Linked DNA regions of Spartinivicinus poritis. The protein of the gene in region 1 binds, or shares a complex with, the protein of each later gene. Links are inferred from orthologs where the notes say so. Each region holds a gene or a part of one and is shown on either strand. Other genes may lie near its edges.

Region 1 (4,626 bases):
TATTACGCCTACTAGGTGTCAGCGAGTTAGCTAAATATATCGTTAATGAAATCCAAGATGTATACCGCTTACAAGGGGTAAAAATTAACGATAAACATATTGAAGTCATTCTGCGACAAATGTTGCGTAAAGCTGAGATCAGTGAGTCTGGTGACTCTGACTTTATTAAAGGTGAGCAGCTGGAGTACACCTCTGTACTTGAAGAAAACGAAGTGTTGGCAGAGAACAACAAGTTCCCTGCGAAGTGCGAGCGAGTACTGCTAGGTATTACTAAAGCGTCATTGGCAACTGAGTCCTTTATTTCGGCAGCATCCTTCCAGGAAACTACTAGGGTGTTAACGGAAGCGGCGGTGACAGGTAAGCAGGACTTCTTGCGTGGACTGAAAGAAAACGTTGTAGTTGGACGTTTGATTCCGGCAGGAACCGGCTTGGCTTATCACTCTGAGCGCCGTCGTAAGCGTGAACTGGAAGAACTGAAAACCAGTGCTAAAGTGAGTGCTAGCGATGTAGAGCAAGCACTAAGTGAGGCGCTGAACTCAAGTAGTTCTTAAGCGAAATAAAGTTTGGTGGTGCAATTTTCGTTGAAGATTACATCACTAAAGTGGGTGGATTATAGTCATTTGCTTGACTCAGATTTGTACACTCATTAAAATTTCGCGTCTTTTTCTTCGGCAGGTTTTATACCTGCCGAATTTTGTTGTCTCTTCATCAAAAAATGAAAGTAAATTGGAGTTTGCTTAAATGGCTACCATTAACCAGTTGGTACGCAAGCCTCGCAAACGCAAAGTAGCTAAGAGTGACGTGCCTGCTTTGCAGAGCTGTCCTCAGCGTCGTGGCGTTTGTACCCGGGTTTACACTACTACCCCCAAGAAGCCTAACTCTGCGCTTCGTAAAGTTTGCCGTGTGCGCTTAACGAATGGCTTTGAGGTGACTTCTTACATCGGCGGTGAAGGCCACAACTTGCAAGAGCACAGTGTGGTACTGATTCGTGGTGGACGGGTAAAAGACTTGCCAGGTGTGCGTTATCACACAGTACGTGGCAGCTTGGATACTCAAGGTGTTAACGATCGTAAACAAGGTCGTTCTAAGTATGGTACCAAGCGTCCTAAGTCTTAATAGACTGAATATTAGATAAGAGTAAGGCTAAGTACGTCCCTGTTGTGTCAATAAGCTAATTATTGCGCAAGGTAATGTGTCTTAGGCTATCCTGAAGACCAGATTTTTGAGAGCTTATCATGCCAAGAAGACGAGTCGTCGCAAAAAGAGAAATCCTGCCTGATCCCAAGTTTGGAAATCAGACATTAGCGAAATTTATCAACCACGTAATGATCAGTGGTAAAAAGTCCGTTGCTGAACGCATTGTTTATGGTGCTTTGGATAAAGTGCAAGAGCGTAGCAAGGGCGAGCCTATCGAATTGTTTGAAAAAGCACTAGAAGCTATTTCACCGATGGTAGAGGTGAAGTCTCGCCGTGTAGGTGGTGCTACTTATCAAGTGCCTGTTGAAGTGCGTCCTTCTCGTCGTACAGCGTTAGCTATGCGCTGGTTGGTAGACGCTGCTCGTAAGCGTGGCGAAAAATCGATGGCTTTACGTCTGGCTGGTGAAATGCTAGATGCAGCAGAAGGTAAAGGTGCCGCTGTTAAGAAACGTGAAGATGTCCATCGTATGGCTGAGGCCAACAAAGCCTTCTCTCATTACCGTTTCTAATGACCAGGGGATAGTATCGTGGCTCGTAAAACTCCCATTAGCCGTTACCGCAATATCGGTATCTGTGCTCACGTTGATGCTGGTAAAACTACGACAACTGAGCGTGTTCTGTTCTATACCGGGGTATCTCATAAAATTGGTGAGGTACACGACGGCGCCGCCACTATGGACTGGATGGAGCAGGAACAGGAGCGTGGTATCACCATCACTTCTGCTGCAACCACTTGTTTCTGGAGTGGTATGAACCAGCAGTTCGACGAACACCGGATCAATATCATTGACACGCCAGGACACGTTGACTTTACCATCGAAGTAGAGCGCTCACTACGTGTGCTTGACGGTGCAGTTGTTGTTCTATGTGGATCTTCTGGTGTGCAGCCGCAAACTGAAACAGTTTGGCGTCAGGCTAACAAATACGAAGTACCGCGTATGGTATTCGTAAACAAAATGGACCGTGCTGGTGCTGACTTCTTCATGGTAGTCGACCAACTGGTTGATCGCTTAGGCGCTAACGCTGTGCCAATTCAAATTAATATTGGCGCTGAAGATGAATTTAAAGGGGTTGTTGACCTGATCAGAATGAAAGCCATCATGTGGAATGAGGCTGATCAAGGTATGACCTACGAGCTGGAAGATATTCCAGCTGACTTGCAAGATGTTGCAGATGAGTGGCGTGAGAAAATGCTTGAAGCCGCTGCTGAAGCAACAGAAGAGCTGATGGAAAAATACCTGGAAGAAGGTGATCTGTCAGTTGAAGAGATCAAGCAAGGCCTACGTCAGCGTACCCTAAACAACGAAATTGTATTAGTAGCTTGTGGCTCTGCATTCAAGAACAAAGGTGTGCAGGCTGTTCTGGATGCTGTTGTTGAGTATTTGCCAGCACCAGTAGATGTAAAAGCTATCGAAGGTGTGCTTGAAGATGAAGAGACTGTCGAAACCCGTGAGGCGGATGACAATGCACCTTTCTCAGCGCTTGCATTTAAGATCGCTACTGACCCATTTGTTGGAACTCTGACATTCGTTCGAGTTTACTCTGGTAAAGTGTGCTCTGGTGATTCTGTATACAACCCAGTTAAGCACAAGAAAGAGCGTATCGGCCGGATGGTACAGATGCACTCTAATAACCGCGAAGAGCTGAAAGAAGTATTAGCGGGTGACATCGTTGCGCTAATTGGCCTTAAAGATGTGACTACAGGTGATACTCTGTGCTCTCAAGACAGCATTATTACGCTTGAGCGGATGGAATTCCCAGAGCCTGTTATTTCTGTAGCAGTTGAGCCAAAGTCTAAAGCAGACCAAGAAAAAATGGGTATTGCTTTAGGTAAGCTGGCTCAAGAAGACCCATCATTCCGTGTGTGGACTGATGAAGAGTCTGGGCAGACTATCATCGCAGGTATGGGTGAGCTTCACCTGGATATCATTGTCGACCGGATGAAGCGTGAGTTTAAAGTAGAAGCGAATATTGGTAAGCCTCAGGTTGCTTATCGTGAGCGCCTACGTAGTTCTGTTGTTGCCGATCATAAATTTGCTCGTCAAACCGGTGGTCGTGGTCAGTACGGTCACGTTGTTATTGAATTCTCGCCATCTGAAGAGGAAGGCTTGGAATTTGTTAACGAAATCGTGGGTGGTGTCATTCCAAAAGAATACATTCCAGCGATTCAAAAGGGTATCGAAGAGCAAATGCAAAACGGTGTGATAGCTGGCTATCCACTATTAGGCTTAAAAGCTCGTTTATATGATGGCTCTTTCCATGACGTTGACTCCAACGAAATGGCATTTAAAATCGCTGCCTCTCAGGCACTGAAAAAATATGCACCACAGGCAAGCCCAGTACTGCTTGAGCCGATGATGAAGGTTGAAGTAGTGACTCCTGAAGATTATATGGGAGATGTCATGGGTGACTTGAACCGCCGCCGCGGTATTGTTCAGGGGATGGAAGATAGCACCTCTGGAAAAATCGTTCGTGCTCAAGTACCTCTGGGTGAAATGTTTGGCTATGCCACTGACTTACGCTCAGCAACACAAGGCCGTGCTACTTACTCAATGGAATTTGAGGACTATGCAGAAGCGCCTGCCAGTATTGCTGAAGCAGTTACTAAGACTCAAGCTTAATCAGATCGCTGATATTTGAATAAGGTATATTTTAAAAATGGCTAAAGAAAAGTTTGAACGTACCAAACCCCACGTAAACGTAGGTACTATCGGCCACGTTGACCATGGTAAAACTACATTAACTGCAGCATTAACTCGGGTTTGTGCTGAGGCGTTTGGTGGTGAAGTAAAAGCATTCGATCAAATCGATAATGCACCAGAAGAGCGCGAGCGTGGTATTACTATCTCAACTGCACACGTTGAGTATGATTCTCCAACTCGTCACTATGCACACGTTGACTGTCCAGGACACGCTGACTATGTGAAAAACATGATCACTGGTGCGGCTCAGATGGACGGCGCTATCTTAGTTTGTTCTGCAGCTGACGGCCCCATGCCTCAGACTCGTGAGCACATCTTATTGTCTCGTCAGGTCGGTGTACCTTACATCGTTGTTTTCTTAAACAAAGCTGACATGGTAGACGACGAAGAGTTGCTTGAGCTGGTAGAAATGGAAGTGCGTGAGCTGTTAAGCCAGTATGACTTCCCAGGCGACGACACCCCAATCATCACCGGATCTGCGCTAATGGCACTAGAAGGTAAAGATGATAATGGTATGGGCTCTTCTGCGGTTAAGAAGTTGGTTGAGACTTTAGACGAGTACATTCCAGAGCCAGAGCGTGCTATTGATCAGCCATTCTTGATGCCTATCGAAGACGTATTCTCTATTTCAGGTCGCGGTACAGTCGTAACCGGTCGTGTAGAGCGTGGCATTGTTAAGGTTGGTGAAGAAATAGAAATCATTGGTATCCGTGACACTCAAAAGACT
Region 2 (3,723 bases), on another replicon or contig:
GAGGCCAGGTTTGCCAACACCGACTACCACAATATCACCACGACGGACTTCAGCTTCAAGGTCTTTGGTGAATCGGTGGCAAGTGGTGACTGTGCTGCCAGCTAATAAAAGCTCTAAGCTCATGGGGCGGCCAACAATATTAGAAGCACCTACTATAACTGCATGCATGCCGTGTAAGCCGACACCTGTTGTTTCCAATAAAGTCATAATCCCTTTGGGGGTACAGGGTCTAAGTAGAGGCATTCGAGTTGCTAAACGACCCATGTTGTAGGGATGGAAACCATCAACATCTTTATCAGGGAGAATTCGCTCTAGGATTTTCTCTGGCTGAATATGGGCAGGTAAGGGAAGCTGAACCAAGATTCCATCAATGGTTTGGTCTTCATTGAGTTGGTCAATTACGCCTATGAGGTCCTGCTCAGTGGTTGAGTTAGGCAGGTTAAATGACTTGGAAATAATGCCTGCTTTTTCGCAAGCTTTCTTTTTATTACCAACATATACAGTTGAAGCAGGGTCATCGCCGACCAGGATCACAGCTAGCCCAGGGGGGCGAATTCCTTTAGAAGTGCGAGCAGCAACGCCCGCTGCAACTTTGTTAATTACATCTGCGGCAATGGCACGGCCATCAATGATTTGTGCGGTCATAGGAGGGTTTCTAGATTACCAGTTTAGAAAGCATGATAGAGGTATAATTGTGGCATGAATCGACAAAGAGGCAAAGTAAGGGTTGGATTAGCTAAAATAAAATTATGTGGTCGACGCTTGTTGGGTAAATGCTCAATTGTCGGTGGGGTGCTTAAGTACTGATCATAAACGGATTTTTTATTAAAAAAGTAAAATCAGGCATTGACGGCAGCAGGGAGTCTCAGTAATATGCGCACCACTCGTCGGGCAGCACGGGCTTCACCAAGAAGCTAGCGCTTCGAAATGACTTGAGTCAACCGGGGTATAGCGCAGTCTGGTAGCGCGCCTGCTTTGGGAGCAGGATGTCGGGAGTTCGAATCTCTCTACCCCGACCAGCTTGATCTCTAGACTATAGCCTGGTAAGTTAGGCGCCCGTAGCTCAGCTGGATAGAGCATCCGCCTTCTAAGCGGATGGTCGCAGGTTCGAGTCCTGCCGGGCGCGCCATAAGATGAGTAAGGCAATGGCTGAAAAGCTATGCAGATAAAGTAAGTAAGCAGTAAGATTTGTACGAGTGCAGTGGTGGGCGTAGCTCAGTTGGTAGAGCTCAGGATTGTGACTCCTGCGGTCGTGGGTTCGAATCCCATCGTCCACCCCAAATTTAAAAATTTGTTAAGATTTTGCGGAAGTGGTGAAATTGGTAGACACGCTGGATTTAGGTTCCAGTGCCGCGAGGCGTGAGAGTTCGAGTCTCTCCTTCCGCACCAATTAATTTGAAATGGGGATAAGCGTGCTTATCCCCATTTTTGTGTTAACAGGCGAAATTTTAGAGGGGAATAGGACTATCCCATTGATAGTCGAGTGAGAATTTGTTTTATTACGCCCTTCTAACAGTTTTTAGGTTTAACGAGGAACAATCATGCAAGTCTCACTTGAAACAACTTCTGGCTTAGAGCGTCGCATGACTATTGTTGTACCTGCGGAGCAGGTAGAAAGCAAAGTTATGGAGCGGCTTAAAGAGACTGCCAAGCGGGTACGCATTGACGGCTTTCGTCCAGGCAAAGTCCCTTTAAGTGTGGTTAAGCGCCGCTATGGTAAAGCGACTCGTCATGAGGTTGTAGGTGATGTAATGCAAGCTTCATTTGTTGAAGCTATTCAACAACAGTCACTTAATCCAGCCGGTATGCCTTCTGTTGAGCCTACCAAAATGGAGCCTGGTGAGGACTTTGAGTTTGTTGCTACGTTTGAAGTATATCCTGCCATAGAACTAGCCTCACTTGCTGATATTAAAGTCGAAAAGCCTGTTGCTGAGGTAACAGAAGCAGACTTAGATAAAATGCTCGAAAACTTGCGTGAGCAGAATAAAGTATGGAAAGAGGTTGATCGTCAAGCGGCGAGTGGCGATCAAGTAACCATCGATTTTGTTGGTAAAATTGATGGAGAGGTTTTTGACGGTGGCTCTGCAGAAAACCATGAGCTAGAGTTAGGCTCTGGTAGTATGATCCCTGGCTTCGAAGAGCAGGTTGAGGGGATTAAAGCGGGTGAAGAAAAAACCATTCAAGTGACTTTCCCTGAAGACTACCAAGCAGAACAATTAGCTGGTAAGTCTGCTGAGTTTGATATTACTGCAAAGAAAGTTGCTGAGTCTGTGCAGCCAGAACTGGACGATGAGTTATTTGCTAAGTTTGGTGTTACTGAAGGTGGCCTTGAAAAATTCCGTGAGGAAGTGCAAAAGAATATGGAGCGAGAGCTTCGTCATGCCATCAAGACTAAAGTGAAAAACCAAGCGATGGATGCTTTGCTTGAAGCTAATCAAGTTGATGTACCAAAGGCGCTGGTTGATGGTGAGATTGATCGGTTACGTGAGCAAGCTGTTCAACAGTTTGGCGGTAATCAGCAAATTGATCCAAAGAACTTACCTGCAGAACTATTTAAAGATCAAGCAGAAAAACGTGTCAAACTTGGTTTGCTGGTCGGTGAACTGGTAAAAGCGAACAATATTGAAGTTGATGAAGACAAGGTAAGGGAAACAATAGAAGATGTTGCTTCTGCTTATCAAGAGCCAGAGCAAGTGGTTAACTGGTATTATGGTAATGAGCAGCAGCTTAATGAAGTTCGCTCACTGGTCTTGGAAGATCAGGTGGTTGATACTATCCTCAAAGAAGCAGAAGTAACAGAAGTAAGCTGTGGCTATGAAGAAGCCATCAAGCCTGCACAGGCTAAAGAAGATACGGCTGAAAAAGAGTCTGAAGCAAACACTGAAGACGGCGCAGAAGAAGCTTAATCCTGTAAACCCTTCCTGAAGTACCGGTCCACTAGACCGGTATTTTATTTCAGCTCCGTCAAATAGGGAGTGATGCAACGAAATGGCTAAAATCATTACCGGTGGATATGCCGATCCCATTGTAAACTCTGGACTGGTGCCTATTGTTGTTGAACAGACAGCACGTGGTGAGCGTTCCTATGATATCTACTCAAGGCTATTAAAAGAGCGGGTTATCTTCCTGATAGGGCAGGTTGAAGACCATATGGCCAACTTGGTAGTGGCTCAAATGCTGTTTTTAGAGTCTGAAAACCCTGATAAAGATATTCATCTTTATATTAATTCACCTGGTGGTTCTGTTACAGCAGGGATGTCTATTTACGATACGATGCAGTTTATTAAGCCTGATGTGAGCACCATGTGCATTGGTCAGGCTGCCAGCATGGGTGCACTGTTATTAACAGGTGGTGCTAAAGGTAAGCGTTATGCATTACCGCACTCAAGATGCATGATTCACCAGCCATTGGGTGGTTTCCAAGGTCAGGCCTCGGATATTGAAATACATGCCAAGGAAATCATGTCTATTAAGAATAAGCTGAACCAAGTATTGGCACACCATACTGGTCAACCACTTGAGGTGATTGAGAAAGATACTGATCGTGATAATTTCATGAGTGCTTCTCAATCAGTTGAGTATGGCTTGGTTGATGCAGTACTGGAAAAGCGTGCTGTACCAGAATAATCTAAGCTTAAGGTAGCAGAGGGTGAAAGCCTTCTGTTTTTCACGCTTCTACTTGAAAACTAGGCGCAAAGGCTACATCTTTGAATGTAGCTGAAA

The links. Proteins that work in one complex are often made in the same cells at the same time.
Region 2: the proteins of rpsG (region 1) and tig are in contact, whole or in part, in a crystal structure (PDB 3GTY), measured with the Thermotoga maritima proteins. The link is inferred for Spartinivicinus poritis from one-to-one orthologs. Residues at the interface, in WP_004081843.1 of Thermotoga maritima: Lys34, Lys52, Lys55, Glu59, Arg62, Gln63, Glu66, Asn67, Lys69, Val71, Arg95, Ala109, Lys110, Lys111, Gly112, Arg113, Pro114, Glu117, Glu121, Ile124, Ala125, Tyr127, Asn128, Asn129, Thr130, Gly131, Lys135, Asp139, Arg142, Met143; in WP_004081061.1 of Thermotoga maritima: Glu122, Val124, Val129, Leu130, Tyr133, Glu188, Gly259, Ile262, Tyr263, Glu266, Ser270, Glu273, Gln274, Glu277, Arg308, Gln311, Ile312, Ser315, Tyr316, Glu325, Arg329, Arg336, Leu363, Phe366, Trp367, Arg373, Leu377, Arg381, Leu384, Glu387.

What each region holds. Positions count from the first base shown.
Region 1 is NZ_JAPMOU010000041.1:19,817-24,442, forward strand. Bases 1-2,970 are described here. They hold rpsG (30S ribosomal protein S7), read left to right. Parts: upstream 1-1,235; coding sequence 1,236-1,706; downstream 1,707-2,970. Other genes in these bases: rpoC (DNA-directed RNA polymerase subunit beta'), read left to right, coding at 1-551; rpsL (30S ribosomal protein S12), read left to right, coding at 742-1,116; fusA (elongation factor G), read left to right, coding at 1,725-2,970. Outside these bases: more of fusA, read left to right, coding at 2,971-3,818; tuf (elongation factor Tu), read left to right, coding at 3,856-4,626.
Region 2 is NZ_JAPMOU010000003.1:191,241-194,963, reverse strand. What follows is about bases 829-3,723. They hold tig (trigger factor), read left to right. Parts: upstream 829-1,541; coding sequence 1,542-2,906; downstream 2,907-3,723. Other genes in these bases: clpP (ATP-dependent Clp endopeptidase proteolytic subunit ClpP), read left to right, coding at 2,989-3,627. Outside these bases: bifunctional methylenetetrahydrofolate dehydrogenase/methenyltetrahydrofolate cyclohydrolase FolD, read right to left, coding at 1-645. UniProt on the Bacillus subtilis protein: Involved in protein export. Acts as a chaperone by maintaining the newly synthesized protein in an open conformation. Functions as a peptidyl-prolyl cis-trans isomerase.